One region of the Clostridioides sp. ES-S-0108-01 genome, then DNA from elsewhere that is predicted to be linked to it. Evidence: riboswitches for the same ligand, from Rfam matches in the RefSeq annotation. Region 1 holds a riboswitch; each other region holds the start of a gene.

Region 1 (5,896 bases):
AAGATAACAGAAGGACAATCTCTAGGTACTGTAGGCAGTACTTCTCAAATAGAAAGCGAAGAGGGCATACATGTGCATTTAGAGGCATATAGTGGAGAAAAATCTATAGACCCAATGAGTCTAATTAAGTAAAGATATAACAAGTTTAATCATATTTGGTTAAGCTTGTTATATTTTTTGGTGTTTTTACATATATATCATTAAAGCTATTATGTGAGGGGGGTAATCTTTGAGATCTCATATAGAGGAAAGGGCCATAGTGGTAGCAAAATATATACTTGAAAAAAACACTACAGTAAGACAAACCGCCAAGACATTTGGAGTAAGTAAAAGTACAATTCATAAGGATGTTACAGAAAGATTGAAGGAAATAAATCCATCCCTTGCCAAAGAAGTTAAAAATGTGCTGGACAAAAATAAATCAGAGAGACATATTAGAGGGGGATTAGCAACGAAATTAAAATATGAGAAGGAACATAAAAAAATGTAGGTTAAAAGCCTACTTTTTTTATTGAATTAAATTATAGAAAGAAATATATTAAATAATTATAAATAGCAAAATAATAATACTCTCAAAACATTTATTTTCTCTTGATTAAAGCGAGATTTTTGTATATGCTTTATTATAGGAGTATTAAAATAGGCTTATAATATAATCTAATATTATAAATAAAGGAGTTGAAAAAATGGCTGGAGCTGATATAGGCATAGATTTAGGTACTGCAAATGTACTTGTTTATGTTAGTGGTAAGGGAATCGTTTTGGAAGAACCATCTGTTGTGGCGATAGACAAGAGAACAGATTCTGTTTTAGCTGTGGGAGAAGAAGCTAAAAAGATGATAGGGAGAACACCAGGTAATATAGTCGCTATAAGACCTTTAAGAGATGGTGTAATTTCAGATTATGATGTAACTGAGAAGATGTTAAAATCTTTTATAGATAAGATAGTTGATAAAAAGGGATTTGGAAGATTTTTCATGCCAAGAATTATGGTATGTGTACCAACAGGTGTCACAGAAGTAGAAAAAAGAGCAGTAGAAGATGCTACAAGGCAAGCTGGGGCTAGAGAAGTATATATAATAGAAGAACCAATAGCAGCAGCCATAGGAGCTGGTGTAGATATATCACAGCCTAATGGTAATATGATTATAGATATTGGTGGAGGTACTGTAGATATAGCTGTAATATCTCTAGGAGGAGCTGTTGTAAGTGAATCTATAAAGGTTGGTGGAGATAGATTTGACGATGCTATAGTTAAATATATGAAAAAACAACACAATCTTCTTATAGGAGAAAGAACAGCAGAGAAAATCAAGTTTGAAATAGGTTCTGCATTTAAGAGAGAAGAAGAAAAATATATGAAGATAACAGGAAGAAATTTAATTACAGGGCTTCCTAGTTCTATAACTATAAATTCAACAGAAATGTTAGAAGCACTTAGAGAATGTGTTGAGCAAATAGTAGTTGCTACTCATGCTGTTTTAGAAAAAACTCCTCCTGAGCTAGCGGCAGATATAGGAGATGTTGGCATAATAATGACAGGAGGAGGTTCATTATTATATGGATTAGATAAAATAATAGAACAGAGAACAGGAATAACTGTTACAATAGCAGATGAGCCATTATCTTGTGTTGCAAAAGGGACAGGAATAGCTTTAGGTTCAATAGACTTACTTGAAACGGGTGGGTCTTTCAGAAGAAAATAATTAGGAGAGTTTAGAATGTTAAATATAGATGAAATAAAAGAATTACTACCACACAGATATCCATTTTTATTAGTAGACAAGATTACAGAGTTAGAAGTTGGAAAAAGAGCTGTTGGCATAAAAAATGTAACAGTTAATGAACCATTTTTCCAAGGGCACTTTCCAGAATATCCTTTAATGCCAGGAGTGCTAATAGTAGAAGCTCTAGCACAAGTGTGTGGAGTGGCAATGATGTCTGTAGAGGAAAATAAAGGAAAATTAGGTGTATTTGCAGGTATAGATAAAGTTAGAATAAAGAGAGAAGTAAGACCAGGAGATACACTAACTATGGAAGTTGAAATGACAACTCTTAGAAGAAATATAGCTAAGGCAGATGCTAAGGCATATGTCGGTGAAGAACTTGTCTGTAAAGGTGAATTAATGTTTGCTTTAGTAGAAAAATAGAAATTTAAAATATAAAAGTAAAAAGGTAGATAATTTGGAGTATTTAATCAGATACTCTAAAATATCTACCTTTTTATATAAAAAATTTTATCAGTTGGTTTATATTGGGATTAGGTGGATACTAATAAAGCTAAAGCTATTATTTCGGCTAAGTCCAATATAAAGCTAAGACGTATATTATTAAATGAAAGTTTATTATTTTCATCAATTTTATCTACAATTCCTACTATAGAATAGTTTCCTATTTGAGGTAGTTTTTTACCAACACCTTTTCCGGGCAGGATAGGTCCTTCTCTAATCTGTATATTACCTATGTTACTCTGCGACCCCAAGCAAGCATCTATAGCTAAGAAGTTACCTTGCATATGTGTATTTTTTATAGTATCTAAAGACTCATATATATTTAAGGCGTGAATAGGGTTATCTAGTGTACCGTAAACGGGGTATTTAAATTTACTGTTTTTAAGTATTGTTCCAACTAAAGGGCCTAAAGTATCACCTATAGCCCTGTCTGTTCCTATGCAAACAACAATCGTATTTTCATTAATTATAGTTTTTAGAACTGAACTTAGCATCTGTATAACATCATCATCGCTGTAATTTACTTTAGCTAAATACAATAGGAACACCCCCTTCAAAAAAATATATGAATAAAAAGCATTAAAAAGACCTAACTTTAAATTTCAGATAGATAGAATATTTTATTTGTCTTACAAAAAAAGGAATAGAAAAAATGTGACTAAAAATATTGACAAAATTCAAAAAAAATAGTAAGCTAATAAAGTAAAACAAAACTTAAATCTTGATTACCTTATCAAGAGAGGCTGAGGGATAGGCCCTGTGAAGCCCAGCAACCACCCAAATGGGAAAAGGTGCTAATTCCTACAAGACAAAAGTCTTGAAAGATGAGGTCAGTTAATTAGTATATAATTACGATTATTAACCTCTTCTTATAAAGGAGAGGTTTTTTATTTTGAGTAAAATTTCTAAAATTAAAAATAAGGTAAAACCTATAATAAAAATTAAGAATGGATAAGGGGGAATAAAAATGGCAAGACATTTATTTACGTCAGAATCAGTTACAGAAGGACATCCTGATAAGATATGTGACCAAATATCAGATTCAATATTAGATGCATTATTAGAAAAAGACCCACAATCTAGAGTAGCTTGTGAAACTACAGTTACTACTGGTTTAGTTTTAGTAGCAGGGGAAATAAGTACATCTGCTTATGTAGACATTCCTAAGTTAGTAAGAGAAACAGTAAGAAAAATTGGATATACAAGAGCAAAATATGGATTTGATTGTGATACTTGTGCAGTTATAACTTCTATAGATGAACAATCTGGAGATATAGCTATGGGAGTTGACGAAGGTCTAGAAAGTAAGACTGGAGAAGAGATAGAAGAAGAAATAGAAAAGGTTGGAGCTGGAGACCAAGGTATAATGTTTGGATTTGCATGTAATGAGACCCCAGAATTAATGCCACTTCCAATATCTTTGGCACATAAATTATCAAGAAGACTTACAGAAGTTAGAAAGACAGGTCTAGTTGATTATTTAAGACCAGATGGAAAAACTCAAGTTACTGTTGAATATGAAGGAAGTAAAGCTGTAAGAGTACATACAGTTCTTATATCAGCTCAACATTGTGAAACAGTATCAAATGATAAAATAAGAGAAGATTTAATTAATCATGTTATTAAAGAAGTTATACCAGCAGAATTACTTGATGAAGAAACTAAAATTTATATAAATCCAACAGGAAGATTCGTTATAGGAGGACCTCAAGGAGATACAGGTCTTACAGGAAGAAAAATAATAATAGATACTTATGGTGGATATTCTAGACATGGTGGAGGAGCTTTCTCAGGAAAAGACCCTACAAAAGTTGATAGATCTGCTGCTTACGCAGCTAGATATGTTGCAAAAAATATTGTTGCAGCTGGTCTTGCAGATAAATGTGAGATAGAACTTGCATATGCTATAGGTATAGCTAGACCATTATCTATATTTATAGATACTTTTGGGACAGGTAAAGTTTCAGAAGAAAAGCTTGTTGAATTAGTAAATAAGCACTTTGATTTAAGACCAGGGGCGATAATAAGAGACTTAGGTCTAAGAAAGCCTCTTTATAAAAAAGTTGCTGCTTATGGTCACTTTGGTAGAACTGATATAGATTTACCTTGGGAAAGAATTGACAAAGTTGAACAGTTAAGAAAAGATGCTTTAGGTGAATAATTTTTAACTAAAAAGCTGTTAGAATGTAATTTTATGATTACTTTCTAGTAGCTTTTTTATTATGAGTTAAATATTTTTAATAAATGTTAATTTCTCATCATATAATAAATAAACCGTATTTAATTAGATTAATACATTTTGTTTTACAATTATATACTAAATTTATATATATTATGGGATATATGTTAAAAAATGGTTAAGAATGTGTTAACTAATGTTAAATAATTACAAATGTATTGAAATATCACATCAATGAGTCTAATATAATCTTAATAAACTTACACTTTAAAAATAATTTTAATTAGGGGGAGTAGTGTATGTCAGGTAAAGTAAATATTAAAACTGTTATAAGTTTTGCTGGAGCTTATGTAGCTACTGTAATAGGTTCTGGATTTGCAACTGGTCAAGAAATATTGCAATTTTTTACGTTTTATGGATATGCTGGTATTATAGGTGGAATAATATCTATGTTATTATTTTCATGGTTTGGAGCAGAAGTTATAGAGAAGGGAAGAGAATTGAAGCTTAAAGAACCAATAAAGATTTATCAAGTATATTGTGGAAAATATCTTGGAACATTCTTTGAATGGTTTGGACCATTATTTTTATTTGGAACATTAGTAATAATGATTGCAGGAGCAGGAGCTACATTGTCAGAATACTATGGATTAAATCCATATGTGGGTAGGATTGGTATGGCAATCGTTTCCCTAATAACTGTTTCACTAGGTTTGACAAGACTTTCTAAGATACTAGGTAATATAGGTCCTATAATAATAATATTTACACTTTTAGTAGGAGCAATTAGTTTATTTAGTAATATTGGTGCTTTATCAGATGCTGGGACTATGGTTGATAATTTAAACATTAAAACTGCTACATCAAATGGATATTTCTCAGGAGTACTTTATACTTGTTATAATGTAATAATAGTAATAACATTTTTGACAGGAATGGGAGCTCCTGCAGTAAATAAAAACGATGCAGTGTGGGGTGGTATAGTAGGTGGAATAGCCCTTATGGCAGCAGCTATAATGATGAATTTAGCATTACTTTCAGATATAGGAAATATATACACAAAAGAGATACCAGCACTTTACTTAGCTGATAAGATATCTCCAACAATAGGCATTTTATTCTCAGTAGTACTTTTATTAGGAATATACACTACAGCTGTACCATTGTTATGGTCAGTAACTAACAGATTTGTAGAAGATGACCATCCTAAATTTAAAGTTATAACAATAGTAGTAAGTATATTAGCTTGTATAGGAGGTTTACTACCATTTGATAAGTTAGTAGGAACTCTATATCCATATACAGGTTACATGGGAATTTTAATTTTACTATGTATGCTTTATAGAAGAATCACTAAAACTGAGGGGTATAAAGAAAATAAATCTGAAATAAGTTAGTATTATAATATTATTTGTGAAATTTGATTTGTATTTTAAATATAGAGTAATTAAAATAGAATAACTAGTTAAATATGGTACCTATATTT
Region 2 (5,896 bases), on a different contig from region 1:
CAAGAAAAATGGGAGTTCCAAAGTATGTAGACCCTTTTATTACACTTTCTTTTATGGCACTTCCTGTTGTTCCACAAATAAGACTTACTGATTTAGGTATGTTTGATGTTGAAGAATTTAAATTTATATAGATTAAGACATTATAAAAATAACAATAGATGGAGCTGTCTCAAAATAGAGGTAGGTTTCTTTTTCATTGTTGAAACGATGAAAATATATTAATTTATTATTTAACCTTATTTTAAGTTCAAATATCCCAACAAAACTATTTTCAGCCTATTTTAGCACATAAATATATGAAAATTATATGTTTATAAAATTTTATAAATAAAAAATAAAATATTTTATTTATATATAGATTTATAGGGTAATAATATAAGCATAATATAAAAATTATCAATAAAAACAAAAGGAGAGATATTTATGTTGAGTATAGGAACAAAAGCACCAGAATTTACACTAGAAGATAAAGATGGAAATAAAGTAAGTATATCAGATTTTAAGGGGAAAAAAGTAGTAGTGTATTTTTATCCTAAAGATAACACACCAGGTTGTACACGTCAAGCTTGTGCTTTTAGAAATGCGTACGATGGATTTAAAAAGGATGATGTACAAGTTATTGGCATAAGTAAAGATAGCATAAAATCACATCAAAAATTTGCAGAAAAGCATGAACTTCCTTTTATTTTACTTTCTGACCCTGATTTAGTTGCTATAAAAGCTTTTGATGTATGGAAAGAGAAAAAAATGTATGGAAAAACTGCATTTGGAGTTGTACGTGCGACATATATTATAGATGAAAATGGAATTATTGAAAAAGTTTTTGAAAAAGCAAAACCAGATACAAATGCACAAGAGATTCTTGAATATTTGGAAAAACAGGAGCAATAAGAATTTATGATTATAATGTTATCACCAGCTAAAAATATGAAGAATATAGAAATATTTGATAGAGATTTGAATTTGCCCTGTTTTATAGATAATACAAAAGAAATAGTTGAAAATATAAATACATTTAGCATAGAAGATTTTAAAAATAAAATGAAAATTAATGAAAAATTAGCTGTGTTAAATAAAAATAGATTTGAAAGCATTAAGTTCGATAGATTAGGAAGCCCTGCAATCTTAACTTATGATGGAATACAGTATAAAAATATAGAAGCAGAAAATTTTACAAAGCAAGATGAAGAATTTGCAGATAGTTGTATTCGAATCATAAGTGGATTGTATGGGCTTGTAAAACCATACGATAGTATATATGAATATAGGTTAGAAATGCAGACAAAATTACAGATAGGTGAGTTTAAGAATTTATATGAATATTGGGGAAATCGCATATATAAAGAATTAAGCAAAGAAAAAACAGCTATCATTAATCTTTCATCAAATGAATACAGCAAGTCAATAGAAAGATTTATTAAAGATAGTGATACATATATTACATGTACTTTTAAAGTAAACAAAAATGGTATATTGAAAGTGGAATCTACACAAGCAAAGAAGGCTAGAGGTATGATGGCAAAGTACATTGTAAAAAATAGGATAATAGATATTGAGGAGCTAAAAAAGTTTAACTTAGAAGGATATAAGTACCAAGAAAACTTATCTGATAATAGTGAATACATATTTGTAAAAGAGTAGAATTTTTTATTAAGTATTAAATGGCATTGTTAAATTTAGGTAAAATATACTTATTGTGTATTGAACTGAACTTGATTTTAAAATATAATTACTCTTAAATCAAAAAAGAAAGGAGTGGTCTTCCAAAATGGAAAATCACAAACAGATGCCTTGGCATTCAAGAGCAACTCATGAAATTTTAGAAAGTCTAGATTCATCAGAGGAGGGGCTCACCGATACCGAGGCGGAAAAACGGCTTAAAAAGAGTGGTGTTGTCTTTAATATTTGGCGAATTTACAGAAGCTTTTGTAATACTAATAATTGTAATAGTAAATGCAATTATTGGTATTGTTCAAGAAAAAAAGGATGAAATATCATTAGAAGCATTAAAAAATATGAATTCACCTATAGCTCGTGTGTCCCCATTTGATAAACTTAGAATAATAAAATCTTTAAAAAGAATTGGAGAAGTACCAGCAATGACTGGGGATGGTGTAAACGATTCTCCTGCCTTAAAATCTGCTGATATTGGTATAGCTATGGGTATAAGTGGTACAGATGTTGCAAAAGATTCTTCTGATATGATTTTAATGGATGATAGCTTTACAACAATTGCTTATGCAATAAAAGAAGGTAGGCGTGTATATAGGAACATACAAAAAGTTATACAATTCTTGCTTGTTGGTAATATAGCAGAGATACTTACACTGTTTGTAGCAATACTATTAAATTGGGATACTCCACTTCTTGCTGTTCATATTCTGTGGGTAAACCTTGCAACTGCTACACTTCCAGCTCTTGCTCTTGGAGTTGACCCACCAAGCAGAAATATAATGAAGCATCAGCCAGTGAAATCAACCACTTTGTTTGAAAAAAACCTTATACAAAGAGTTGTTACCCAAGGTATATTTGTGGCAATAATGACTATTTTAGCATATAAAATTGGTCTTAATATAGAAAATCATTCTGTAGGTCAAACAATGGCGTTTTGTGTATTAGCATTTTCACAGATGTTACGAGCATTTAGCCAGCGTTCAAATATAGATTCAATGTTTAATAGAAATAATGGTAAAAATCCATTTCTTTTAATCTCGTTTTTAACTTCTGCATTGCTAATAGCAGTAATACTGTTTGTACCTGTTTTTAGAAATGCTTTTAGTCTAACTATTTTAAATAGTTCAGAGTGGCTTATAACAATTGTTTTAGCTGTAATGTCTGTAGTTCAAGTAGAGGTTGGGAAAGTTATTAAAAGAAAAAAATTAAAAAAATAGTTGACAAAATTAGGAAAAATATATAAGATATAAAACATAGAAAAATTAAATAAATCTTATCCAGAGAGGTGGAGGGACTGGCCCTATGAAACCCGGCAACCAGTATATTTATATACATTGGTGCTAAATCCTGCGGCGAAAGCTGAGAGATGAGTATAATTAAGCTTATACAGAGCCTGAGTTATATACTCAGGCTTTATTTATTTTAAATCTCATCTGATAAATAGTTTAATTTTTTTAATAAAATCTAAGGGGGATATAAAAATGTATAATAAAGAGACAATATGTGTGCAAGGAAATTATAAACCAGGTAATGGAGAACCAAGAGTATTACCTTTATATCAAAGTACAACTTTTAAATATAGCAGTATAGACCAACTTGCTGAATTATTCGATTTAAAGGTTGATGGACATATATATTCAAGAATAAGTAATCCTACTATTCAAGCTTTTGAAGAGAAAATAAGTTTACTAGAAGGAGGAGTATCTTCTGTAGCTGTATCATCAGGTCAATCTGCAAATATGTTGGCAGTTTTAAATATATGTAAATCAGGAGATAGCATACTTTGTTCTTCAAAAGTATATGGAGGAACATTCAATTTATTAGGACCTAGTCTTAAAAAATTTGGTATAGATTTAATATCGTTTGACTTAGATTCAAGTGAAGATGAGATAGCAGAACTTGCAAATGAAAATACTAAAGTTGTGTTTGCAGAAACACTTGCAAATCCAACTCTTGAAGTTATAGATTTTGAAAAAATAGCAAATGTAGCTAAGAGGATTAATGTTCCATTTATAGTTGATAATTCATTAGCATCTCCAGTGCTTTGTAACCCTTTAAAGTATGGAGCAAATATAGTTACTCATTCTACTACAAAATATTTAGACGGGCATGCTTCAAGTGTTGGGGGAATTATAGTAGACGGTGGAAACTTTAACTGGGATAATGGAAAATTTCCAGAATTAGTTGAACCAGACCCAACGTACCATGGAATAAGTTATACTGAAAAATTTGGAAATGCTGCGTATGCAACTAAAGCAAGAGTTCAATTACTTAGGGATTATGGAAATTGTTTAAGCCCGTTTAATGCATATCTTACTAACTTAAATGTTGAAACACTGCACCTTAGAATGGAGAGACATAGTGAAAACGCACTTAAAATAGCTAGGTTTTTAGAAAAACATGAAAATGTAGACTGGATTAATTATCCAGGGCTTGAAGATAACAAGTATTATGAGAATGCTAAAAAATATTTATCAAAAGGGTGTAGTGGAGTTTTATCATTTGGAGTAAGAGGTGGGCTAGAAAATGCAAAAAAATTTGTGGAAAAACTACAGATAGCATCTTTAGTTACGCATGTTTCAGATGTAAGAACATGTGTTATACACCCAGCTTCAACTACTCATAGACAATTAACAGAAGAACAATTAATTGCATCTGGAGTATTGCCTTCACTAATAAGATTGTCAGTTGGAATAGAAAATGTAGAGGATTTAATAGCTGATTTAAATCAAGCTTTAAATTTCTAATATTCTAAGAGAAAGAGAAGTGAAAAAATATGGCTTTAATACTACCAAAAGGATTACCTGTTATTAATAAATTATTAGATGAAGGAATAGATGTAATTTACAAAGAAGATTTTAATAAGGAATTAAAATATGAAGAAAACATAGATACTAAGATAGCTATACTGAATCTAATGCCTATAAAGATAGATACAGAATTAGATTTACTAAGAAGGATAGATAAAACAGGATTCAATGTATCTGTGGAATTTATTAAAATTTCAACAAGAGAGAGTAAGAGAAGTTGCAATGAATATGTTAAAGAATTTTATAAAACATTTGATGAAGCCAAAGAAGAATACTTTGATGGTCTTATAATAACAGGAGCTCCAGTTGAACAAATGGAGTTTGAAGAAGTTGATTATTGGAATGAACTAGAAGAGATTATGGATTATTCTAAAAGAAAAACTAAATCTACATTATATATATGTTGGGCAGCTCAAGCAAGTCTTTACAAATACTACAATGTAAAAAAACTACCATTAAGTAAAAAATGTTTTGGAGTATTTAAGCATAAAGTAGATAAGAATAGTAAGATAGTAGATGGGTTTGAAAAAGAATTTTTTGCCCCACATTCAAGACATACTACTGTAAATATTGAAGCTCTAAAAGAGAATAAAGAGTTGAGCATTGTGAGTCATTCTAAAGAAGCTGGTCCTTATATAATTACAAATTCGAGAGATGTATTCGTAATGGGTCATAGCGAGTATGATAAATACACTCTTGATAAAGAGTATAAGAGGGATATAAATAGAGGTGATGAAATATCGATACCTCAAAATTACTACATTAATGATGACCCTTCAGAAGAGCCAGCTGTAAAATGGAAAAAACATTCAGAATTGTTGTTTAGAAATTGGATAAAAAACTATTTGATACAATAAATTTTAATAGTATATAAATGTTAACTAAATAAAATATAGAGATTTATAGGTATAAAGTTAATCTTAATGATTCTTTATACCTTATTTTAAAAAAAATTTGACCTTATAATAGTAGTTTTATATATTATGGAAATCACTTTAGGTGTAGATAAAGGTAGTTTTAATTTTATACATGATATGATAATGGGAGATTAAACCTTTAGATTATCAATAAATTTGTATTTTAATTTTTAAAATAGATTAAAAATGGAGAAATCGGTGTAAAATATATACATCGATTTTTTATTAAATTTTATCAAAAGCATCCTGTATAAAATTAAATATCCATAAGATAACAAAATTCCAACTGAAGTTACAATATTGTAATTGACAATGAATACTTAATACTATAATATTTAATACATTAAACATTATAGTATTAAGTATTCATTTACAGGATAAACTTAAGCCTAAAGTTAATAGTTAGTGGAATAAAGTATTTTCGTAGGGAGCGTTTGTATGGACGAGATGAGTTTTAAGAAAGAGCTATTAGAGTTGACTAGGGATATAAATATG
Region 3 (5,896 bases), on a different contig from region 1:
CATCATGTTATTCAGATAATATAGTTGCATTAAAAAATGGAAAAGTTGAAAAAGTAGGTCGTACAGATGAGATAGTTAATGAAAAAGTTTTAGAAGATATTTATGAAATGAATTTTAACATTAAGAATATAAATGGAAATCGAATCTGTATTTATTTTTAAAATATTGTATATAAAAATAAACTTACTACATCTTTTTTTATAAAATTTTAGATTAAGATAAATATTAATAAGAAAGAGGGAAATATTGATATGAATAAAAAAGCAGCGATAGTAGCAGCAGTAGCTATAGTAGGATTAGTGACAGTGTTTGCATTAGGTGGAAATAAAAAGAATGAATCAAAAACATCAGAGAATTCAAATGATACCATAAAGATAACTCATAACTTGGGAGAAACAGATGTAAAATTAAATCCTAAAAAAGTAGTAGTATTTGATTATTCAGCTCTAGATACGATGGACGCATTAGGTGTAGCTGAGAATTTAGTAGGGCTTCCTAAGGCGAGTTTACCAGCATCTTTAGAAAAATATAAGGATGAAAAGTATACAGATTTAGGAGGTTTAAAAGAACCAGATTTAGAAGGTATAAAGTCAGCAAATCCAGATTTAATTATAATAAATGGAAGACAAGAAGATTTTTATGAGCAATTGTCAAAAATAGCACCAACAATAAGTACAAGTAAGGATGATAAGAAGTACTTAGAATCTGTTAAAAATAATATAGATAAAATAGCAAAAATATTTGAAGTAGAAGAAAAAGCCAATCAAGAATTTAGTAAAATTGAAAAGAAAATAGATACTTTGAATAAAAAAGTAACAGAAAAAAATTTAAATGCTTTAACTATAATGGTCAATGAAGGTAATTTAAGTGTATTTGGCGAAGAATCAAGATTTAGTATATTATACAATAGTTTTGGATTTGAAAATAAAGATAAAAATATAAAAGAATCAAGTCATGGTCAAAATATTACTTTTGAGTATATAGCTAAACAAAATCCAGAAGTTATGTTCGTCATAGATAGAGGAATAGCTACTGGTAGTGATGTAAAGGACAGTTCAACAGCAAAATCTGTTTTAAATAATGATATAATAAAGTCTATGGATGCATATAAAAATGATAATATAATATATTTAGATTCACCAACATGGTATGTAAATGATGGAGGTCTAACGTCTTTAAACAAAATGATAGATGATGCTTCAAAAGCAGTCAATAAATAAATTATTTATATTAAACATGTCTTGTTTATTACTTATTTAATCAGCCACTTTAGAGTGGCTGATTTTTTATAGTTTAAGTAATAGTATTGATTATAATAATATAAATCTATTTAAAATCTAATAAAATATAAAGTTATACTAGACAAAAAGAATAATTTTTACATAGTTATTATTATATAATTTTAAACGGTATTTTGTAATTATAAATACTGTAAATTATATTAGGAAGTAATAATTTATAAGAATTTATAGATTAGAAAAAAGTTTTTATAAATAAAATTCTAAAAAGGAACTATATAAAATAAGTTTTTATATATTCTAATTGTATAGAAGATTTTATTGGATTTTCATGAACTTTATTTGAAAAATAATTATAAATGATAAAGAATTTATTTATAATAGTTAGAAAAAATAATTTTCAGACAAAAAAGAGACTATGAGCTAATTTACTCATAGTTTCTTAAATAAAATATACTTATTTTCTTCCTGCAACCCATTTTAAGCCCCAATTGAACTCAGTATCCATTTCTCTATGTCCTTTAAAGTATTTAACTACTTTTTCAACACTGAATGTCTCATCATCTACATTTTCTATCAATGCTATTGAACACATATTATAGCCATTTTTATGTTCATCAAGTTTAACAACTAAATCTGAATCTTGTTTTTGTTTGATTGTTACAATTCCATCAGCTTCAGACCAATTAGCTACACCTTCATAGATAAAAGCATAAATAAGTATTCTCTTTATTTCTTTTATTTTATTACCATTTATTCTCAAATTTTCTCCCTGTGTATTACTTCCTGTACGGTCATCTCCATCTAATTGTGCAAAAGGTGGATACTCCAAATTACCAAAAGAATTACCTAGTGCCTGAACAGCACCTTTTACACCATTTTTCATTTCAAACAAGCAACCTAAATCTAAATCTATATTACTGCTTTTTAGAGAGCCAAAAAAACCTTTTTTTTGTATTTTTTGGTTCCAATTTAAATTAACTAAAATTTCACCTAAATTACTATTTTCTTTTTTTGTAAGGTTTATTTTTTGCCCCTTTTTTAGTTCTATAGCCATAGTAATCTTCCTCCATAAACATAGATTTATTTAAATGGTAGCACTTAATAAGTCAATGTTCAACAAGATTAGGATAATAATATTAAAATTATACTAAATATACTAAAAAATAGGAATTACAACACCTTTGTACTTTTCTTCAATTATACTTCTTGCTTTGTCTGATGTAAGAACATCTTGTAGAACTTTAATTTTTTCGCTATCTTTATCTTCAGTTCTAAATGCCAAAAGATTTGCATATTCATCATTTACAGGAGCTGTATAAATTCCATTTTTCTTAGCATCAAGACCAGCTGGTACTGCATAAGTAGTATCTATAAATGCAGCAGTTACATCTGGAAGAGAAGACGGAATTTGAGCAATATCTAATTCTTTGAATTGTATCTCCTTTGGATTTTCTATTATATCCTTAGGGCTAACTAATCCATTACCTTTAGGTAAAGTTAAAAGACCAATACTTTCAAGGTATCTAAGGTTCTTAGAACAAGAAGATGGATTGTTGCTTATTGCAATTGTATCTCCTTTTTTAAATTCATCAACAGATTTTATCTTATAAGAGTAAAGTATTGCTGGACATACATATAGTTTTTTACCAGCCATTATTTTGTAGCCTTTAGCTTTAACTGCTTCTTTTAGATAAGGTTCGTGTTGGAATAGATTTGCATCAATTTCTCCATTATTTAAAGCCTCGTTTGGAAGTATGTAATCATCAAAATTTTTAATTTCTAAAGTATAGCCTTTTTCTTTAATAAGTGGTTTTAATTCTTCTAATAATTCTCCACCTGGGACTAAAGTAGCTCCGACAATTATTTTTTTATCATCTTTGCCTTTGTCTTTAGAACATCCCACTATAGATAAGGTAAACACTAAACATAATAACAAACATAATAATTTTTTGAATTTCATATAAATTCCCTCCTGAATATAATTGATTAGTTAAAAATAAAATACCCTTTTTATTACCCTGCAAAATAAAATAAGCCTGAGTTTAAACTCAGGCTTTAAAAGCTAATTTAGACTCATCTTTCAGTATAATACTGCAGGATTTAGCACCAATGTATATAAAATATACTGGTTGCTGGGTTTCATAGGGCCAGTCCCTTCACCACTCTGGATAAGAAGTATTAATTTTTAATTATGTTATAAATATTATCATGATTTTTTATATCTGTAAATATAATTTTATAAATATTTTAAAATATTTAACATACTCATTTAACACCTAAAATTCCAGAAACTAGAATATCAGTATTAGCGCCTAAGAAATAATCATTTATTTCAATAGAGTCTAAGATATTTCTCAAAGCATTTTCCTCATGTTTTATACCAATAAGTTTATCTTCTACAAATGAAACATCACGTTTTCCAAAAAAATCTCCAAAAAATTTTATAGTGCTTATTATGCCTTTATCAACATTTAAATTAAATTCAACATTTCCACCAGAATATTTTAATTCATTTGAAAGAGTATATTTTGGTGAATTGCCAAAGTTCCAATCCCAAGTTTCATATTTTGATTTAGTAAGTTTTTCTATCTGTTCTATATCATATTCACTTAAACAATAATTAGTATTATCAGTATTTATTTTAGAAAGATAGTTCATTATTGCATCTTTAAATTCCAGTATATCCATTTTAGATTGTAGATGTTCACTTATATTAGTTACACGGGATTTTACAGATTTTATTCCCTTTCCTTCAAATTTTATAGGTTTAACTTTTAGTGCACTTGAAAGGTCGTTTATCTCAGATGAAAATAAAAGTGTGCCATGATGCATTACTTTGTTTTTGTAATTATATTGAGCATTTCCAGAAAATTTCTTACCATCTATAAGAAGGTCGTTTCTTCCAGAAAATTCAGCATTGACGCCTAATGTTTTAAGTAAGTCTATTATTGGTTGAGTGAATCTTCTGAAATCACTGAAACTATTATTATTACAAGCTATGAATGTAAAGTTTATGTTTCCTAAATCATGAAATACAGCTCCACCACCAGATTGTCTCCTAACAACAGGTATAGAATGTTCTTTTATATATTCTAAGTTTATTTCAGAAAGTGTGTTTTGATTTTTTCCAACGATTATAGAAGGTTCATTCCTCCATAAAATAAATAAGTCTTCATCAAAGTTTTTTAGAATATATTCTTCCATTGCTAAATTGAAATAAGGGTTTGTTTTTTCATTATAAATTAATAACATTAAAGTAATTCCTCCAATAAGTGATAAAATTTTTTTGTTAGTCTTAGTACAATTAATTTTATAATTCGACAATAGTGTAAAAAGTCCTTTAAATTAGAAATTTTAAAAACTACCTTGCAAAGTTTAAATAAATAATATATACTCAAAATGTGTTTAATAAAAGTGAATAAAAAGGTAGAGGCGCAATAGTCTATCAGTACTAATAAGGAGTTAAGCACAGAGAATTATTAGGAAAGGAGATATTGCCGAAGTTTTATAATCGATGCTTTAAGATTATATTGCTGGGGGTACATAGAAAATGTGTACAACTGTCACAGGTTTATTTGTGGTGAGCTATCATTTAAGGAATTATATTATATTTATTTTTAATATTGTTTATGTATTGTAATGTTTAAGCCTTGAGTGTTTACCACTCAAGGCTTTTTTAGTTTTATCAGAACATAATACCCTGTATAATTCACAAAATTAAAAAGAGAGGGAGATTTACATGAGGAACAAAAAAATTAATATTATTTTTCTGACGACAATTATGTTCATAATGTCAACAGTAATGGTTTTTGCAGAGGAGGATATAGACACTATTGCATTAGCTAATGCAGAAAAATTTGGAATCTTAACTTTAATACCACCAGTAGTTGCTATAGTACTTGCATTTATAACTAAAAACGTAATAATTTCATTATTTATAGGGATTATTTCTGGTAGTTTTATAATTAAAGCTAGTGGTATTAATGTTTTTGCGACATTTATACAAGCTTTTTTAGATTTGGTAGATAGAGCTTTAGTATCTTTGGCAGACCCATGGAATGCAGGAATAATACTACAAGTTCTGGTAATTGGAGGAGTAATAAATCTTGTTGCTAAGATGGGAGGAGCTAAGGCTATAGCTGAAGCGCTTGCTAAAAGAGCTAAATCAGCAAAAGGTACACAGCTTATAACATGGTTTTTGGGACTTTTAGTATTCTTTGATGATTATGCAAATTCATTAATAGTAGGTCCTATGATGAGACCTGTTGCAGATAAGATGAAAATATCAAGAGAAAAGTTGGCATTTATAATAGATGCTACAGCAGCACCAGTTGCTGGATTAGCTATAATATCTACATGGATAGGTCTTGAAGTTGGTTTAATACATGACGCTTTTGAAAGCATAAATGTAGATGTTGACGCATTTGGTATATTTTTAAATACAATACCATTTAGATTTTATAACATATTAATATTAGTGTTTATTGTATTATCAGCATTATTATTAAAAGAATTTGGACCAATGAGAAAAGCAGAGATAAAATCTAGAAGTAGAAAAATTGGTACAGACCTTGATGAAGGTGTAGAAGAATTAGATGATTTAGCTCCAAAAAATGGAGTAAGATTGAGTGTATGGAATGCTATAATCCCGATAG
Region 4 (5,896 bases), on a different contig from region 1:
CCTCTCTATTTACATCAGTAAATGAAATATTTATTATTTCAGCAGGTTTAGACCCTAAAAAAACTGGACCTAAAACTTCTAAAAGCCATTTTATATATGATGATTCGATTTTATTCTTACAACAAAATTGTGAATTACAATAAGACATAAAAGATAACCTCCTTCAAATGAAAATTAATATCAAGTAATTAGATTATACTATGAATGATAATCAGTATCAATAACAAAATTATATTTTTTTATTTAATTATTCATTTATTATGATTTCCAAAAAAATAAATTATAAATTGTTTAATTTTAGTAAATAAAAAATAAAAATATAGAAATACTAAATTAAGAAAGAAAATTATTAAAATTTTTTGTAGTATAAAAGATTTAGGAGGGTAATAAAAATGAAACTAAAAAGAACTTTATTTGTAGGATTAGCATTAGTACTAGCTATAGGAATAACTGCATGTGCTAGAGATAATGAAAAACCAAGTGAAAATGCAGGAAAAAATCCTAATGAATCTGTAAATAATAATGAAGGATATATGAATTATTATTCAACAAGCTATAATGATTATATAGCAGGACTAAATAGATATTCTATTTATGATACTCCAGAAAGTATAAATAATCAGTTTAAAGATAAAGAATATCCAGGAAATGAAAAATATCTAAGTGATGTAAAGGCTGCATATAAGGATAGTAGAGATAAAATACAATCATTTGTAACATCTCTTAAAAAAGATGGTAAAACAGAGGATACAGAGTTAAAGAGAATGAATGATGACCTAATTGCTGAAGGTGAAAGATTAGTAAAAGATATAGATGAAAGACTAGAAAAATTAGATAATGTATCTGATGAAGATATGAAAAAAGGTCAAAATGACTTTATGCAACTAGTTCATGGGACTGAAGACGTTGGAAACGATATAGGCAGTGGTTTTAGAAAAATGATAAAAGATATGAATGATAGATTGGGAATAACAGGAAATAATAAAAAATAATAGAATAAATAGTCTCAAAATTAAAAATAAATACTTTAAATATAGCGAAGCCTTGTAAATAGTATATTTTTTGGCTTCGCTTTTTTGTATGTTATCAAGATGCTTATTTTTATCTTGTAATCTCAATATTTTCATTATGATTTATTTAGAGGTTATTTTCCATAAAATATCAGTCCCTTCTTTATTGTTATTGATTTAAATGTAAGAATATCTTACCATAGAATAGTGACAATTATTGTCACTATATTGAAATTAGGAGTGTAAACATGTCAAGAGCTGAACGTTTAATTGAACTGATGATAACAATAAATGCAAAAAGAAATTTTACAGCAGGAGAATTAGCAGAAGAATTTTCTGTATCAAAACGTACTATACTAAGAGATTTACAGGTGCTGGAGAGTATTGGATTTCCATTATATTCAAAAGTTGGAGCAGCTGGAGGATATCATGTACTCAAAGAACGTATGCTTCCATCGATTACATTTTCAGAAAGTGAGATAAAATCTATATTCTTTGCATATCAGTCACTAGAATATTATAATGATTTACCATTTGAGCAAGAAACTATTTCTGCTTTAAAGAAAATTTTAAATTGTATACCAAATGATATTCAATATAATATTGAGAATATGAGACGTAAATTTGTTTTTTGGACACCAGATAGGCATTGCTCAACACCATTATTGAAGGAATTGTTCAATATAGTAATGAATGATTCTACAATTAAAATTGAATATTCATCAAAGCAAAAAAATAGTATACGTACCATTATTCCTATTGGTTTGTATGCCATGAATGGACTTTGGTATTGTCCAGCCTACTGTATAAAATCAGAGTCTATTAAGGAATTTCGTGTAGATAGAATTGTGAAGATTTTGAGTATAGAAAACTTATCAAATAAAAAATATAAGGTTTTATCTTCTATACATGATTATCTTAATAATATGGAAGTAGGTACAGATTATCATATTAAAATTAATTTGACAGATGAGGGAGTAAAACGTTGTGAAACAGAGTTTTTGTTGGCAAGAGGATTGAAAATTTTGCCTAAAGGTGGATACATAGATATGCGTATACCAAAATCCACACTTGATTGGGTGGCTGAATATTTTTTAACTTTTGGGAAAAATGCTACAACAATAGAACCAATAGAACTCAAATCTTTGATAAAATCTAAAGTGTTGGAGCTATACAATCATCATTGTTTTTAAATTATTTTATTTAAGATAGAATAGAGTTTGGAAAAATGTTAATTTTCTTAATTTATTTTACAAGTGATTTAGATAGATTAATATTATTTAATATATTTCTTATAATGATATTTTGTAGTTATATGTACATTAAAATATAAAGTGTTAGGAGCTAGAAAACTAATTAAAAATAGTTATTTAACGATAATAAAAATAAAAAATTTAAATAAATTTATTGACAAATACTATTATTGAATATATTATATATAACATAGCAACAAATGATAATAGAATTAAATTAAATAACGTCTTATCAAGAGTGGTGGAGGGACTGGCCCTTTGAAACCCGGCAACCAGTATATTTTATATACATTGGTGCTAAATCCTGCAACTAATATAGTTGATAGATGAGTATAAATAGCTTTCTAAGCCTGAGTTTATACTCGGGCTTTTATTTTGTTGTAATACATAAGCGAGGATAAACATAAAAACTAAGCAGAATATATGGGAGGAAATTTTATGATTAGCATAAAAAATGTTAATAAGTATTATGGAAAGATTCAAGTGCTTAAAGATGTAAGTATAGAAATAGAATCTGGAGAAATTTTTGGAATAATAGGTCATAGTGGTGCAGGAAAATCAACACTACTTAGATGTATAAATGGATTAGAAGAATATCAAGAAGGTAATGTACTTGTTTCTGGTAAGGAAGTAAAGGCATTGAGTGAAAAGCAAATGAGAGATTTAAGAAAAGAGTTAGGAATGATTTTTCAACACTTTTCATTGCTTGAAAGAAAAACTGTATTTGATAATGTAGCATTGCCATTAGAATGTTTTGGATATTCAAAGGCAGAAATCAAAAAAAGAGTTATAGAGTTATTAGAAGTAGTTGGAATATCTGAAAAGAAAAATGATAAGCCTAGAAATCTAAGTGGTGGTCAAAAACAAAGAGTTGCAATTGCTAGAGCTTTAGCACTAAATCCACAGGTGCTTCTTTGTGACGAAGCAACTTCAGCATTAGACCCAAATACTACAAAATCAATTCTTTCGTTGCTTGAAGATATAAATAAAAATTTGGGAATAACAATAATAGTTGTAACTCATCAAATGGAGGTTATAAAGCAGATTTGTGGAAGAGTAGCAATAATGGAAAATGGAGAAGTTTTAGAGGTAGGAGATACAGAAGAAATATTCTTAAGAAATACTAAAGGACTTAGAAAATTAATAGGTGAAGAAAGTATAATATTACCAAAGGGAACAAATATAAAAATACTATTCCCTAAAGATATTTCTAATGAAGCTATTATTACGACTATGGCAAGAGAACTAAATATAGATGTGTCTATAATATTTGGTAAATTAGAACAATTTAAAGATGATATTCTAGGCTCACTTATTATAAACATTTCAGATAAAAGTGGAGAGCAAGTAAAACAATATCTGACTAGTAAGGGCATAAGATGGGAGGAAATGATAAATGAATAGTTTAATTGATTTTTTAACAACACTATTTCCAAGTGCATTGTTACAAACTTTGTATATGGTTATAGTACCAACTATAGTGGCAACAATATTAGGGTTTATATTAGCAATCATATTAGTAGTTACAAAACCAGATGGATTAAAACCAAATAGCACAATAAATAGTGCTTTAGGATTTATAGTAAATATATTTAGAAGTTTCCCGTTTATGATACTTATAGTTGCAATGATTCCAATCACTAGATTAATCGTTGGAACAAGTATAGGAGAAACTGCTGCAATAGTACCAATAACTATTGGTGCAGCACCATTTATTGCTAGAATTATAGAAAGCTCATTAAATGAAGTTGATAAAGGATTAATAGAAGCAGCAAAATCTTTTGGAGCTACAAAAAGACAAATAGTCTTTAAGGTTATGATAAAGGAAGCTATGCCTTCAATAGTATCTGGAATTACATTATCAATAATATCTATACTTGGTTATACAGCTATGGCAGGTGCAGTAGGAGCTGGAGGACTAGGTAATATAGCACTTATTTATGGATATCAAAGATTTGATACAGCAGTAATGGTGTATACAGTAATAGCACTTGTAATATTAGTTCAAATAATCCAAGGAGTAGGAAATCTGGCTTATAAGAAACTAAAATAACTTAATCATAAACATTTTAAAGAGGGGGAAGTAAAAAATGAAATTAAAGAAATTATTGTCAGTAGCATTGGTGTCAGCAATAGCAATATCAGCAGTAGGATGTTCAAACAAAGAGGATAAAAAAATACTAGTAGGAGCTTCGTCAAATCCACATGCAAAGATATTGGAAGTTGCAAAACCTTTGTTAAAAGAAAAAGGATATGATTTAGAAGTAAAAGTATTTAACGATTATGTACTTCCAAATACATCTTTAGATGAAGGGTCTTTGGATGCTAACTTCTTTCAACATATTCCATTTTTAGAGGAAACTGTGAAGGAGAAAGGATATAAACTTACGTATACATCTAAAGTTCATATAGAGCCAATGGGATTCTATTCAGAAAAAGTTAAGTCATTAGATGAAATAAAAGATGGAGCTGTTATAGCTGTGCCAAATGATGCAACTAATGGAGCTAGAGCACTTAAATTATTAGTAAAAAATAAATTAATAGAAGCAAAAGATGGAGAACTTATAACTAAAAAAGATATAACTAAAAATCCTAAAAATATACAAATAAAAGAAATGAATGCAGAACAATTACCAACAGTATTAAAAGATGTTGACGGAGCAGTAATAAATTCTAATTACGCTTTAACAGCTAACCTAAATCCTACTAAGGATGCAATAATAATAGAATCAAGTGATTCTCCATATGTAAATATAATAGCTTGTAGAGAAAATAATAAAGATAGTGATAAGATTAAAGCTTTATCGGAGGCTATGAATAGTAAAGAAGTTAAAAAATTTATACAAGAGGAATATAAAGGAAGTATAGTTCCAGCTTTCTAAATTGAATACACAAAATCTATAAAATGAGTAAAATTAAAAATGTTTACTCATTTTTTTTTATAACTAGAAAGTGACAAATTTTTTGGAAGAATTGTGGTAACATATTTATAGGTAAAACTATATAAAAATGAAGAAGTGGTGGGGAATATGGAATCTAAAGGAACTTTAAGTAAGAATAAGGTCTATATAATAGCTAATGGGGTATTTTTGGTTATTGCACTTTTAAATATAAATTTGTATACAGTTTCTATAAATATGTATAGAATAATTTTACTTTGGATATTTGGATATTCTATAGTTTATATAAGTAGCTTTAAAACAGATGAATTTATAAATATATTGAAAGTAGGATGTCTTGTATTAGTTTTTGTAAATATTTTAGGAGTAGTGAATTTAAAAATTCAAAAATACCAAATTGTGTTGCTAAATTTGAGTATAATTAATATGTCTACTTTTATATACTTAACCATTTCTAAGGTGAAAAAATTAAGAATAAGCCCAGTACTAATTTTTTATAGTGCTTTTGTGATATTAGATTACTGTATAAGAAATATTTTTAGTGATATTAACTGGAATATGATTATTGTATTAATTAATGTTGCCATATCTTTGTTTAATTTGCTATATTTGTTGAATAAACTTGATAGTAAGATTGAGCACTATAAGTTGATAAAAGATTTAACATACTTTGTTTTTTTTATAACTATTATAGGATTTGTAGCAATTTCTAAGATTAGTATAGTAGATTCAG

The links. A riboswitch is a leader RNA that binds a small molecule or an ion and turns the genes downstream of it on or off. The one in region 1 is predicted to bind S-adenosylmethionine.
Region 2: another riboswitch for S-adenosylmethionine. It lies ahead of IR152_RS04775 (O-acetylhomoserine aminocarboxypropyltransferase/cysteine synthase family protein); the one in region 1 lies ahead of metK (methionine adenosyltransferase).
Region 3: another riboswitch for S-adenosylmethionine. It lies ahead of IR152_RS03875 (MetQ/NlpA family ABC transporter substrate-binding protein); the one in region 1 lies ahead of metK (methionine adenosyltransferase).
Region 4: another riboswitch for S-adenosylmethionine. It lies ahead of IR152_RS18395 (methionine ABC transporter ATP-binding protein); the one in region 1 lies ahead of metK (methionine adenosyltransferase).

What each region holds. Positions count from the first base shown of each region.
Region 1 is NZ_JADGMN010000023.1:19,158-25,053, forward strand. It holds gene IR152_RS16470 (M23 family metallopeptidase) at 1-132, shown strand, start outside; gene spoIIID (sporulation transcriptional regulator SpoIIID) at 230-490, shown strand; gene IR152_RS16480 (rod shape-determining protein) at 687-1,706, shown strand; gene fabZ (3-hydroxyacyl-ACP dehydratase FabZ) at 1,722-2,150, shown strand; gene yyaC (spore protease YyaC) at 2,261-2,770, opposite strand; SAM riboswitch class I at 2,959-3,062, shown strand; gene metK (methionine adenosyltransferase) at 3,199-4,392, shown strand; gene IR152_RS16500 (hypothetical protein) at 4,710-5,807, shown strand.
Region 2 is NZ_JADGMN010000003.1:190,865-196,760, forward strand. It holds gene ade (adenine deaminase) at 1-131, shown strand, start outside; gene bcp (thioredoxin-dependent thiol peroxidase) at 424-891, shown strand; gene yaaA (peroxide stress protein YaaA) at 898-1,641, shown strand; gene IR152_RS20380 (cation-transporting P-type ATPase) at 1,769-1,990, shown strand; gene IR152_RS04770 (HAD-IC family P-type ATPase) at 1,890-2,891, shown strand; SAM riboswitch class I at 2,945-3,047, shown strand; gene IR152_RS04775 (O-acetylhomoserine aminocarboxypropyltransferase/cysteine synthase family protein) at 3,156-4,421, shown strand; gene IR152_RS04780 (homoserine O-succinyltransferase) at 4,451-5,341, shown strand; gene IR152_RS04785 (MarR family winged helix-turn-helix transcriptional regulator) at 5,840-5,896, shown strand, end outside.
Region 3 is NZ_JADGMN010000003.1:14,127-20,022, forward strand. It holds gene IR152_RS03860 (ABC transporter ATP-binding protein) at 1-161, shown strand, start outside; gene IR152_RS03865 (siderophore ABC transporter substrate-binding protein) at 252-1,220, shown strand; gene IR152_RS03870 (TerD family protein) at 1,696-2,295, opposite strand; gene IR152_RS03875 (MetQ/NlpA family ABC transporter substrate-binding protein) at 2,398-3,201, opposite strand; SAM riboswitch class I at 3,312-3,416, opposite strand; gene IR152_RS03880 (lipoate--protein ligase) at 3,507-4,493, opposite strand; lysine riboswitch at 4,661-4,837, shown strand; gene IR152_RS03885 (Na+/H+ antiporter NhaC family protein) at 4,981-5,896, shown strand, end outside.
Region 4 is NZ_JADGMN010000031.1:26,107-32,002, reverse strand. It holds gene IR152_RS18410 (DUF3793 family protein) at 1-148, opposite strand, end outside; gene IR152_RS18405 (hypothetical protein) at 393-992, shown strand; gene IR152_RS18400 (helix-turn-helix transcriptional regulator) at 1,259-2,203, shown strand; SAM riboswitch class I at 2,490-2,596, shown strand; gene IR152_RS18395 (methionine ABC transporter ATP-binding protein) at 2,702-3,667, shown strand; gene IR152_RS18390 (methionine ABC transporter permease) at 3,660-4,316, shown strand; gene IR152_RS18385 (MetQ/NlpA family ABC transporter substrate-binding protein) at 4,354-5,145, shown strand; gene IR152_RS18380 (PAS domain-containing sensor histidine kinase) at 5,293-5,896, shown strand, end outside.